DNA from 3 places in the Shewanella sp. DAU305 genome. Region 2 is predicted to be linked to each of the others. Evidence: predicted binding sites of a transcription regulator. Region 2 holds the regulator's gene; each other region holds the start of a gene.
What was found. Region 2 encodes FliA, which starts transcription of late flagellar genes. Its sites were predicted from a motif close to CTAAAGNTNNNNNNNNNNNNGCCGATA; they were not measured.

Region 1 (4,225 bases), 1.8 Mb from region 2:
CACGGTAAACAGGCAAGACTTGCTGATAAATATCGTCCACAGATTCAAAGCTGTACTCATCCACTTGCACTACGTGGGCAATGCCAGGAATACACGCCAGACGCTCACCGAAGGCTTGGGCCAATTCAGGCTTATCCTTTGGCACCATTACCATAATGCGGTCCCACTGACGTTGAACTTTAGCGTCTTCGTCGACTTTTTTGAGCACATTACGTATGTTGGTTTCGAGCATTTTGGTGAAGCGCATCCTTACGGGTTTGCTCTTCATCATGATTTCTGGGTACAGCTTTACAATAAACTTCATGGGATTTCCGCGGGCAATTTTAAAACAGCAAAATTGGTTAAAAGAATAATCGGGGGATTATATACCCAAGCGACCTAAAAATGCGAGTTTCAGCGCGCATCGCAAACAGCCACACAAGCCACATTTATGGCGGATTAATGCCGTATTAATGGCGTATTAATGGCGTATTAGTGATTAAGTCACGACGGGATTTTTAAGCGAATTTGGTTGGAATTATGTCACTAAAGCCTATTCGCTCAGTTTAAATTGCTCTGTTTGAAATGAGTTATTTGAGATGAATTATTTGAGATACGTCGTGGAGGTAAGCTTGAAGGAAGCTTAGGGATAACACACTCTCTGCGATTGGTATAAAGCCCAAATGGATTCAAATCAACCACAGCGCTTTGATGCATAAAGCGTTAGTAAAAAAGGGAAAAGTCCACCTTAGCCCAGTAAAAAAGCCGCAACAGGATTGCGGCTTTAGATCCAGTGAGTACCAAGCTACCTAAGGCGAATTACCAACCTGAATTTCATCAGATTCCTTCGCTTTACCTTGCTCAATGGCAATTTCCACCCTGCGGTTACGGGCACGATTCTCCGGTGAATCGTTTGGCACTATTGGGTTATTAGACGCCATGCCCACCACTTTCATCCGTTTAGAATCAAAACCTTTAACTTGCACTAACTCGTGGGCCACAGCCACAGCGCGTTTACTGGATAAATCCCAGTTAGAGCTATAAAGCTCATCGCTGATTTGCATATCATCCGTGTAACCCGATACCGTAATAATCCCCGGCACATCTTTTAGCAGTTCGCCAACAGAGCGCACCACAGGCTTAAATCGTGGTTGAAGGAAGCCCGAACCAGAGGCAAATGCGCCCTTCTCACGGATACGGATAATAATCTGCTGACCTAAGGACTCAATTTCAATCGCACCATCGGTGATCTCTTTATTGAGCTCCTGCGCCATCTTCTTCACTTCTTGATTGATCTTATCCTGCGCCGCTGCCGCTTCGGCTTTAACCGCATCGGCCACTTCCTGCGCCGTTGCAGTGGCTTCACCACCACGCTGAGAACCACTTTGCTGCTGAACGCCGCCAGCACTGTCGTCTTCACCCGCTTGGTAATCCAATACAGGTTCCGTCATTTCATTGGTTTGCTGGTTGATGATTTCAATCGGCGTGGGATCGGGACGTCCTGGTCTAAATTCTAAGGCAATCACAGACGTCCCCTTCGGGATATCTTTGACTTCCACCTTATTTTGCACACCAAAGGCATACTTCATTGAGCCCGCGATCTGCTTAAACTTCATTACATCCATTTCGGAAAATGACAATAACAACACGAAGAAACACATCAACAGCGACATCAAGTCAGCAAAGGTCGCCAACCACATCGGTGCTCCGGCCGGTGGACAGTTGCACTTAGCCTTAGCCATGGGCTACTCTCCGTCCGTTGTATCTATTTTGCGATTTTTCTCAGCCAGATAATTTTTCAAGAAGCCTTCAATCACCCGTGGGTTTTGTCCGTCTTGAATCGCCAATACCGCATCCATAATCAAATTACGGTTCAGCATTTCTTCACCCATCCTAAGCGTTAACTTATCCGCGATAGGAAGACAAACCATGTTAGCGACCATAGCGCCATATAAGGTTGTTAACAAGGCCACCGCCATCGAGGGGCCGATGGATTTAGGATCTGACATGTTTGACAGCATGGCCACAAGACCCACCAGCGTACCAATCATGCCCATTGCCGGACCTACGTCACCAAACGCTCTAAAAATGCCGATCCCTGTACGATGGCGCTCTTCGGTCAGCGCAATATCCTTCTCTAAGGCCGCGCGCACCACTTCACCATCGTGACCATCAACAAGCATGTCGACGGCTTTTTGCATAAAGCTGTTAGTAATCTGCGCTTCTTCTAAGGCTAAAAAACCGCCTTTACGGGCGGCATCAGCCATAGTCACGGACTGTTCAATCAAATCTTCTGGCTTATCAATCTTAAAAATAAACGCTTTAGCGGCAATTTTTACCGCGCCAAAAAACTGTTTAAGAGTGAACTTCATCATCACCACGAAGAAGGACCCACCGAAAACAATAAGAATCGAGGGTACATCAACGAAAATCATTAAACCGCCGCTGGTGGCCATTGCCCCGAGGATAAAACCAAAGGCACCCACAATTCCAATTACTGTTGCTAAATCCACAACGGCTCCTCAATTATTCGTAATAAACGACATAATACTTACCCTAAGTAAGCAATAACACTCAGTTGTTCCACTGAGTAAGATAATCCCACCGACACACATGCGAGCCTTGTCTATCCAGTTAAAAATTACCATACAAATGATGATACTATTGTCAGTTATCGGACACACACTAAGCAAGTTTAGCGACAATTTATATTTTCTGAAAAAATTTCAGTAACAAAGCGTGCTATTGAGCAAATATCTTTAGTCTGAATTTGACCCTAAAGCCGCCCTGATATACCTTGTGTCCGCTAAATCAAAGGAAGCATAAACGTGGCGAAGAAACCCGAAAATCTCAGTTTTGAAGAATCCCTTGGCGAACTCGAGCGCATTGTTGCCGATCTAGAACAAGGCGATATCTCCCTCGATGACGCGTTAAAACAATTTGAACGTGGCATCAATCTGGTTCGAAATAGCCAAGCAAAACTCGAACAAGCCCAACAAAAAGTGGCCATTTTACTGAAACAAGATGAAAATGCGCCCCTATCCCCCTATGCCGTTGAGGGCGAATAAGCGTGTTAGTCAGTGCCATTCAAGAATTTCAACAACGGGTTGATAATCAATTAAAACAGCGTTTTAGTACGCTTGAAGATACCGCTCCCCAATTAAAAGCTGCCATGACTTACGGCGCCTTATTGGGTGGCAAACGCATTCGACCTTTCCTTGTATACAGTGTCGGACGCATGTTTGGGGTCGAGCTCGAAAAATTAGATGCTTGCGCCGCAGCCATTGAATGTATCCATGCTTATTCATTGATCCACGACGATTTACCCGCCATGGATGATGATGAGCTGCGCCGTGGTCAGCCCACAGTGCATATCGCGTTTGATGAAGCGACCGCCATTTTAGCTGGGGATGCACTGCAGACCTTAGCCTTTGAAATTGTCACCGAAGCGGTACCTGGGATCAGCAGCGAGCAACATATCGCTATGGTCAGAGTATTGGCAAAAGCCTCAGGTTATCGTGGCATGTGTGGCGGCCAAGCGATAGACTTAGCCTCAACAGATAAACATATTGATCTTAAAGCATTAACTCAGTTACATAATATGAAAACGGGCGCCCTTATCAGCTGCGCTGTTGAGTTAGCGTTAATCGCCGCGAACGCGCCAAAAGATCAGTATGCTGCTATGATGGATTTTGCCCGTGCGGTCGGACTCGCCTTCCAAGTACAAGACGATATCCTCGACATCGTAGCCACCACCGAAGAACTCGGTAAGCCGCAAGGCTCTGATACTGAATCGAATAAGAGTACGTTTCCACAACTACTTGGACTACAAGGTGCACAAGACACCGCCAAACAACTGATCCAAGAGGCACTATCAGCGCTGGCTAAATTGCCATACAATAGCCAGTTAATTGCAGACTTCGCCCGCTATATCATTGAGCGAAGAATATAATAAGAGTCGAAGTATCTCGCTATGAGTTTGGACATTTCTCAGTTTCCCGTGTTGGCACAGGCCAACACCCCCAATGAACTCCGCCAGCTTCCTCAGGCACTTTTACCACAAGTAGCCGATGAACTGCGCGAGTTCCTTCTTAAGTCTGTTGGCATATCCAGCGGACATTTTGCCTCTGGGCTCGGCACAGTGGAACTCACTGTTGCGCTGCACTATGTCTACAACACCCCTTTTGATCGGCTGATTTGGGATGTGGGCCATCAGGCTTATCCCCATAAAATTCTTACGGGTCGT
Region 2 (4,225 bases):
AGTACGAGTAGAAACCCGTGCAAAGCCTGCGGCACCTGCTGACTCATTACAAGCCTTGCTAGAGAAGCAACAAAGCCGTTTGAATCAACAAATGTCGCATCAGCAAGTTGATGCAGATTTACCTGCATGGGCTAAGGGCCTACAAGCGCCGGCTGTTGCCAAAGTGGAGCGTCGCGAAGCGCCTGCTACGTTTGATAAGAAGCCACAGACATCACAGAAACAAAGCGCAGATATTGAGGCAATGCGTGATGAGTTAGCCTCATTGCGTAATTTATTGACACACCAAGTGTCCTCTTTGATGACAGAACATAAAAAACGCATCGACCCCGTCGGTGCTATGCTCGAGGCCAAGTTACTTGAGGCTGAATTCTCCCCTGCGGTTGCGAATAAATTAGCGGCGCTGAGCCAACATTATACGCCTGCAGAATTAGTCAGAGCCTTACCTCAAAGTTTAGCTAATATGCTTGATAATCAAGGTGATGATATTGTTAAGCAGGGCGGCGTGGTGGCATTGGTGGGGCCAACGGGTGTGGGTAAAACCACGTCGTTAGCGAAACTTGCAGCCCGTTTTGCTGCCCATCACGGTGCTGAGCATGTGGCTTTGATAACGACAGATCATTATCGCATCGGAGCCTATGAGCAATTAGCAACTTATGGCAAAATAATGGGCTGCCCAGTAAAGCAAGCTCATGATCTGAATGAATTAGAGCAAATTCTCTATCAGTTTAGGAATCGCAAGCTAGTATTGATAGATACGGCTGGCATGGGACAGCGAGATATGCGTCTTTACCAGCAACTTGATAATTTAACTGCAAATAGCAGGATACCTATCCGCAGTTATCTGGTACTGTCTGCGACAGGACAGCGCCGTGTGCTGCAAGATGCAGTCAATCATTTTAAACGCATTCCCCTATCTGGTGTCGTTCTCACAAAACTCGATGAATCTGTGTCGTTAGCAGGGGCATTAAGTGTGTTGATCCAAAACGGATTACCATTAAGTTATGTTACTGATGGACAAAGAGTTCCTGAAGATATGAAAGTTGCGGATACCTTAGATTTAGCCCAGCAGGCACTCGCAGCGTTAGATAGTACAGAACAACAATCATTACAAGACACAGCGTGGTCAGATAATATGGCCTGTGCATTTGAGTAGATTTATGACCCTGGATCAAGCAAGTGGTTTACGTATGATGAATCAACCCTATAACGAAAAAGTGAAAGTAATCGCGGTCACAGGTGGTAAAGGTGGCGTTGGTAAAACCAGCGTTTCCATTAATACAGCTGTGGCATTAGCCGAAAAAGGCAAGCGTGTCTTGGTACTTGATGCTGACCTTGGCTTAGCAAACGTCGATGTCATGCTGGGTATTCGTGCCGAGCGTAACCTCTCCCATGTTCTCTCTGGTGATGCAGAGCTTGACGATATTATCGTTCGTGGCCCTAAAGGGATTGGCATAGTGCCAGCCACTTCAGGAACACAAGGGATGGTGGAATTAAGTCCAGCGCAACATGCCGGGTTAATTCGCGCATTTAGTGAGATGCGGACTCAGTTTGATATTCTAGTCGTAGATACTGCTGCTGGGATTTCAGATATGGTGCTCAGTTTCTCACGTGCATCGCAGGATGTGCTGGTCGTTGTTTGTGATGAACCCACATCAATTACCGATGCCTATGCCCTGATAAAAATCCTCAGCCGTGAGCATGGCGTGTTCCGTTTTAAAATAGTTGCCAATATGGTGCGTAGTTTACGCGAAGGTATGGAATTATTTGCTAAACTCAGTAAAGTGACCGACAGATTTTTGGATGTCGCCCTTGAATTGGTTGCAACAATTCCATTTGACGAAAACTTACGTAAATCAGTTCGTAAACAAAAATTGGTGGTTGAAGCGTATCCTAAATCACCAGCAGCGATTGCGTATCAAGGGTTGGCAAATAAAATTCTAAGCTGGCCTGTACCGCAGCAACCTGGTGGGCATTTGGAGTTTTTCGTTGAGCGTTTAGTACAACGACCAGATTTTCAAGAGGAAAAAACGAGTGAATAAAGCCGCTGCGTATACTTGTTTAGACAATAAATCGTCGATCGTTGAACAGTATGCTCCGTTGGTTAAAAGAATTGCGCATCATTTACTCGCCAGACTACCTGCCTCCGTGCAGTTAGATGATTTACTCCAAGCTGGGATGATGGGGTTATTAGAAGCATCATCCAAGTTTGATGGTGGCAAGGGTGCGAAATTTGAAACCTTCGCCGGCATACGCATACGTGGGGCCATGTTAGATGAAATCCGCCGCGGCGATTGGGTCCCTCGTTCCGTTCATCGTAACAACCGCAAGGTTGCACACGCTATAGATGAGTTAGAGCAAGCGCTGGGTCGTGATGCACGCGACACAGAAATTGCAGAAAAACTTGATATGACGCTCGATGAGTACCATCATATTCTTAACGATGTTTCTGTCGGAAAAATCATAGGGATAGAAGACTTAGGCGTATCTCAGGATATACTTACAGTGAGTGATCGGTCCGATGATGATTCATTTGAAGCATTAGCTGAGAACCAATTTCATTCTGCTCTGGTTGAGGCAATTAAATTATTGCCTGAAAGAGATGCATTAGTGTTATCCCTGTACTACGATGAAGCATTGAATTTAAAAGAGATTGGCGCCATTCTTGAAGTCAGTGAATCGCGGGTTAGCCAGATATTAAGTCAGGCAATGTTGCGATTGAAAGCTAAACTCAAGCACTGGACATAAGTATAATTATTAATCGAGCACAGAATGTCAGCTCACCGGAGGAAACCTTGGACAAGAATATGAAGATTCTCATTGTTGACGATTTTTCGACAATGAGGCGTATCATCAAGAACTTGTTGCGAGACTTGGGGTTTAACAACACCCAAGAAGCAGACGATGGCTCAACAGCCCTGCCGATGTTGCAAAAGGGGGATTTTGATTTTGTTGTTACAGATTGGAATATGCCCGGCATGCAAGGGATCGATCTGTTAAAAGCAATTCGCGCAGATGATTCGCTAAAGCATTTACCCGTATTAATGGTAACTGCTGAAGCAAAACGTGAACAGATTATTGCTGCCGCTCAAGCGGGAGTGAATGGATATGTGGTTAAGCCTTTTACCGCTGCAACGCTGAAAGAGAAGTTAGATAAAATATTCGAACGACTCGCTTGAGCAAGGATGAGCTATGAAGTCACAAACATCAGGGCTCATCACGCTCGAGCAAGCTCAGCACTTTGTTGAATTATTAAGTGCAGGTGAGCAAAGTCAGGCAGATGATTTATTTCGGGAGCTTGCAGCTCCATTGCAACGAGAATTATTCGAAGAAGTAGGGAAATTAACTCGGCAACTTCATAGTGCGCTGATGGATTTTCAAGTTGATAATCGTCTTTCTGAATTAGCCAATACAGAAATTCCCGATGCCAAGCAACGTTTAAATTACGTTATTGACATGACTGAACAAGCGGCAAATAAAACCATGGATGCGGTTGAAGAATGTTTACCTTTGGCCAATGCCGTAACGGTTAATATTCAAAAAGTCATGCCATCTTGGGACAGATTAATGCGACGCGAGATAGTCTTAAGTGACTTTAAGGTTCTTTGTCACGATGTCCAAGATCTTATGTCCCGTAGTTCAGAAGACTCGATTCGATTACGTGAATTGCTGAATCAAATATTGATGGCACAAGATTTTCAAGACTTAACAGGGCAAATGATACGCCGTGTTATTGATCTGGTAATGGAAGTTGAAAGTAATCTGGTTTCTATGCTGACGGTATTTGGTGAGCAGCCTATGATTGAAAGTCAGATTGCTCAGAAAAATAATATTGAAGCGGAAGGGCCGATAATGAATGCCGAGCTTCGTCAAGATGTAGTAACGGGTCAAGACGAAGTGGATGATCTTCTATCGAGTCTGGGTTTCTAACTGGGAGTCAATTTGATGGCCTTTGATGTAGATGAAGAGATACTCCAGGACTTTTTAATCGAAGCCGGTGAAATTTTAGAGCTTCTGCAAGAGCAACTCGTTGCGCTTGAAAATAATCCTGATGACACAAACTTGCTAAACGCCATTTTCCGAGGGTTTCATACCGTTAAAGGTGGCGCAGGCTTTCTTAGCTTAACTCCCATGGTCGATGTGTGTCATGAGGCTGAAAATACCTTCGATCTATTGCGCACAGGCAAACGCAGCGTAAACGCAGAGCTGATGGATATTATTTTGCAGG
Region 3 (4,225 bases), 1.0 Mb from region 2:
ACGATTGAGCCTTGCTCTCCGCGCGCTTGCATTTGTACGGCAAGTTGCAATGCACCGTACAGGTTAGTGCCCGTCGATGCGCCGGTTTTACGGCCAATCAGTTGCTCTAACCAATGAATCGTCGCGACAGAAGCCGCGTCGGGGATTTGCAGCATAGAATCCACAACGCCAGGAATAAACGATGGCTCGACTCTTGGTCGACCTATGCCTTCAATTTTACTGCCATTGCAACAGGTTAAGCTGGCATCGCCGCTCTGATAAAAATCAAAAAATACCGAGTTTTGCGGATCAACTACGCAAAGCTGGGTCGCCAACCTTTGATAGCGGATGTAGCGGCCTATGGTCGCCGATGTGCCGCCTGTACCCGGACTCATCACTATCCAACGCGGGATTGTGTGTGGCTCGCGTTCCATCTGATTGAAAATAGAATTGGCAATATTATTATTACCGCGCCAGTCGGTCGCGCGCTCGGCGTAGGTGAATTGATCCATATAATGGCCGCCAAGCTCTGCGGCGAGGCGTGCCGATTCGGCGTAAATCTCACTGGAATGATCGACAAAATGGCATTGGCCGCCATAGAAAGTGATCTGCTCAATCTTCTTTTTAGCCGTGCTTTTAGGCATTACGGCAATAAAAGGTAAACCGAGTAAGCGGGCAAAATAGGCTTCAGAAATCGCCGTGCTGCCCGATGAGGATTCGATAATCGGCGTACCTTGCTTAATCCAGCCGTTACACAGGGCATAGAGGAAGAGTGAGCGGGCGAGGCGATGCTTTAAGCTGCCTGTCGGGTGGGTACTTTCATCTTTAAGATAAATATCTATGCCATCGAGCATAGGTAATTCAAGTTTAATCAAATGGGTATCGGCGCTGCGCTGAAAATCCGCTTCAATCTTGCCTATCGCATGGGCTTCCCACGTTGGGCAGAGTCTGCGAGCGCTGTGTGAGTCCACTGGCGGTTGAATTGTGTTAGATATCATCATAGTCACTTCGAAAGGGATCATTTTTAGAGCATATCACAGGGACGTGCAAAGCGGTTTTATTGGATCTGCTTGGAGTCACTAGCTTGAAGTCGCGCGAAGCGTGATTGATGTTAAAGACAAATATCGCGAACTAAAAAGATGGCTTCAAACAGAAGTGCAGTTTAATACAAAGAATGTAATCAGAACAAAAGGAATAGATGAAGTTATGGCAGATAAAACTTGGATAGACAAAACGGAAATTGAACAAGAGGGGTATAGATAATGAAAGAAATGGTGGAGGGAGAAGGATTCGAACCTTCGAAGGCTGAGCCGTCAGATTTACAGTCTGATCCCTTTGGCCACTCGGGAACCCCTCCACAAACTTTCTTTACTTTTAAAGCTGAACCAAACATTGGCCATGTTTGATACTTGAAAATGATTATCTGCGTTAGAGATAAAGATGGTGGAGGGAGAAGGATTCGAACCTTCGAAGGCTGAGCCGTCAGATTTACAGTCTGATCCCTTTGGCCACTCGGGAACCCCTCCACGAATACCTTTAACGCTTTTGTAAAACTCTACATCATTTTCGAACAACACTCACAAACTTACAGTGCAAATGGTGGAGGGAGAAGGATTCGAACCTTCGAAGGCTGAGCCGTCAGATTTACAGTCTGATCCCTTTGGCCACTCGGGAACCCCTCCTCAATTGCGGCCGCCATAGTAGTCAGAAACCTTTTGCATGTAAATACCCAATTTAAAAATTTTCCTAAAGTTATGCATCAAATGGTCGATTAACTAACAACGAATTGTTTTGACGATGTTTTTTTATGCAAATTGATGTTCCTTTAGTCAACGAAGCCCAAATTGGCACCCGCTTAAACGCGGCGATAGAAAACGACAGACGGGGTGAATTCGCCCTGTTGCTGTCGTTACTGTCCGTTGACGCACGGGACATGGCGCAATTTCAATGGCAAAACGAGCTCGATATGGCGCAAAAATTACAGCGTCAGTTCGAGTTGCCACCGCAGCAAAGCTTAATGGCGGATTTATCTTCTGCCGAACCAGTAGTCGATAACAGCAGTATTTTTATGGCCCAAGGTTCGCGGGCATTTCAATTACAGCAGGCACTGCGACCGGAAGCCTTAGTGATCCGAGGCGGTGAGAGCGTAGCAATGGCCGAGGCCCTGAGTAACTGTGATCATGTCACCCAGCTTAGGCAGAGGGGCCAACTCAGCGCGCCTAAGGTTGAAATCATGCATTTTGCCGATCAATTGGCAATCCAACGTAATCTGGTGCCTCTGCTTGCTTCTGCCTAGTTACCCATTTCCAGCAAGTCCTCTTCAATACCAATAGCGTCAATCTGCGCCATTTCAGTAAATAAGCGTGAGCTAAAGCCAGTTATCTTGAGGCTTAATTACCTATAATTCTGATTAACCTATCGAGTTAGCCACTTACCGCGCAAATAAATTAGCGAGCATAGTTTAGTGATGCCGTTAATCAGTCGCTTTATAAATAAGGAATACAGATGAAAGGCATAATAGAAGCACAGAGTCCGACCGTAAATGACACTTGCACCGATTGTGGCAGTTTTGTCGATATCGGTGCCGTCATTGATGAACACGATACCTTATTGACGTTAAATTTTGTTGGCGATAGCGCGCAAACAGATGCAGAAAGTATGGCGAGCCGTGCCCAAGCTCGATTTGCTGAAGTACAAACTGAGTTTGTGACCACGGCTGCGGGTATCGATTTACTGCTGACCTTTGGTGTGAGCGCCGAGAAAATGATTTTCCAATTGGAAAACGGTTTATAAGTTTTTGTGCAGCACTTTTAGCGGATAGATTTTAGCAAATAGAGTTCGAGCTTAATCGTTTTAACTGTCTAAAAATGCTGCAGTTGTTAACTTAATTGTAATAAATTGTGCCACATGTTGCTGCACTTACAGTAGATAGTGTAATCTGCCTCCAAATAAGAATAATTCAATCAGCTTAATTGCACATTTCAGGGTACGTTTGCGCGTAGCAAAGACCTTTAGCCCAACACGAAGTTTTGTAGGGAATCAGCGTGAAGCGACGTCAGCATCAGCATTTATTGGAGTCTTTGGTTCAGTCAACTGCAAAACAGCAGGGCGATTTCACCAAGACAGCAGAGTTAGCCACAGAGTTGTTGTGCCAGAATTTAGCGGTTTCTTTGGTGTCAGTGTGGACGTTTTCAGCTGATCAACAAACCCAAACACTCGTTGCACAATTTGGTTCTATGATGTTGCAAGACATTCATAGGCCTAAACTATTACAAGTTTGTCCCCGTTATGTGCACGAGCTTAAAACCCTGCGCCATATCGATGCTGGCAATACGCTGACCGATCCCCGTTTAAGTGAATTGGCAGAGTGCTATTTTATCCCGCGGAATATCAATTCGAGTCTCGACATCGCCATTCGCATCAATGGTAGTCTGGAAGGTGTGCTCTGCATCGAGCGGGCGCAATTTACTCCCCATTGGCACGACAGCGAAATCCACCTCGTGTGCCAGATGGCAGATCAATTAGCCCTGACCTTAGCGACAAAACACAGCTACGACAAAGAAGAAAGCCTGAGCTTATTTCGCTGCGCAACAGAGCAATCACGGCAGATCAGTATGCTCATTAATCTGCATACTGAAAAAGTCGAGTATGTGAATCAGGCGCACAGTGAAATCACTGGCATGCCCCGTGAGCAGATAATCGGCGCAAATATCCGTGAATTGGCTTTTTTTAAGCAGCATGCCCAATTAGCCGAGCAAACCCTAGCGCAAATTTTTAGGGGCGAAATTGCCAAAGGCGAAGTGCAGTTTAGTCGTGCCGATGGCAGCCGCTATTGGCTGACATACGTGCTGAGTCAATTTATTACCGATCGCGGCAATCATTATGCCTTGGTCTCGTGTGAAGAAAATACCGATGAGCATAACTACAAATCAGAGCTTGAACGGCTCGCTTGGCGCTGTGGATTAACGGGGCTACATAACCGCACCCACTTTAATCGAGTACTTGAACGTACCAATAAGGGACTGTTGTTATTAGTCGATCTGGTTGGATTTAAGCGGTTTAACGATACCTATGGCCATGAGAATGGCGATAGCTTATTGATTGAAATTGCCCGCCGTTTGAAACATTTCTCCGAGATCAATAAAGCCACCGAAATTGCCCGTGTCGGCAGCGATGAATTTGCCGTGCTGCTGACTGATGATAACGCAGTATACGATCTCGATTATTTTAGTACGCGTCTGTATCA

Region 1: pomA (flagellar motor protein PomA) is a predicted target of FliA. The motif match lies at 2,652-2,678, and genes of this name have one in related genera.
Region 3: OX890_RS13155 (VC2046/SO_2500 family protein) is a predicted target of FliA. The motif match lies at 1,726-1,752, and genes of this name have one in related genera.

The regions. Positions count from the first base shown of each region.
Region 1 is NZ_CP113808.1:3,894,527-3,898,751, forward strand. Features, by position in the region: gene thiI (tRNA uracil 4-sulfurtransferase ThiI) at 1-304, opposite strand, end outside; gene OX890_RS16460 (flagellar motor protein MotB) at 789-1,721, opposite strand; gene pomA (flagellar motor protein PomA) at 1,725-2,492, opposite strand; gene xseB (exodeoxyribonuclease VII small subunit) at 2,808-3,047, shown strand; gene ispA ((2E,6E)-farnesyl diphosphate synthase) at 3,050-3,931, shown strand; gene dxs (1-deoxy-D-xylulose-5-phosphate synthase) at 3,953-4,225, shown strand, end outside.
Region 2 is NZ_CP113808.1:2,075,083-2,079,307, forward strand. Features, by position in the region: gene flhF (flagellar biosynthesis protein FlhF) at 1-1,153, shown strand, start outside; gene OX890_RS08855 (MinD/ParA family protein) at 1,158-2,039, shown strand; gene OX890_RS08860 (RNA polymerase sigma factor FliA) at 2,032-2,745, shown strand; gene cheY (chemotaxis response regulator CheY) at 2,793-3,176, shown strand; gene OX890_RS08870 (protein phosphatase CheZ) at 3,190-3,927, shown strand; gene OX890_RS08875 (chemotaxis protein CheA) at 3,943-4,225, shown strand, end outside.
Region 3 is NZ_CP113808.1:3,117,778-3,122,002, reverse strand. Features, by position in the region: gene OX890_RS13180 (PLP-dependent cysteine synthase family protein) at 1-1,001, opposite strand, end outside; gene OX890_RS13175 (hypothetical protein) at 1,081-1,242, shown strand; tRNA gene OX890_RS13170 (tRNA-Tyr) at 1,252-1,336, opposite strand; tRNA gene OX890_RS13165 (tRNA-Tyr) at 1,421-1,505, opposite strand; tRNA gene OX890_RS13160 (tRNA-Tyr) at 1,577-1,661, opposite strand; gene OX890_RS13155 (VC2046/SO_2500 family protein) at 1,787-2,275, shown strand; gene OX890_RS13150 (DUF406 family protein) at 2,485-2,772, shown strand; gene OX890_RS13145 (sensor domain-containing phosphodiesterase) at 3,024-4,225, shown strand, end outside.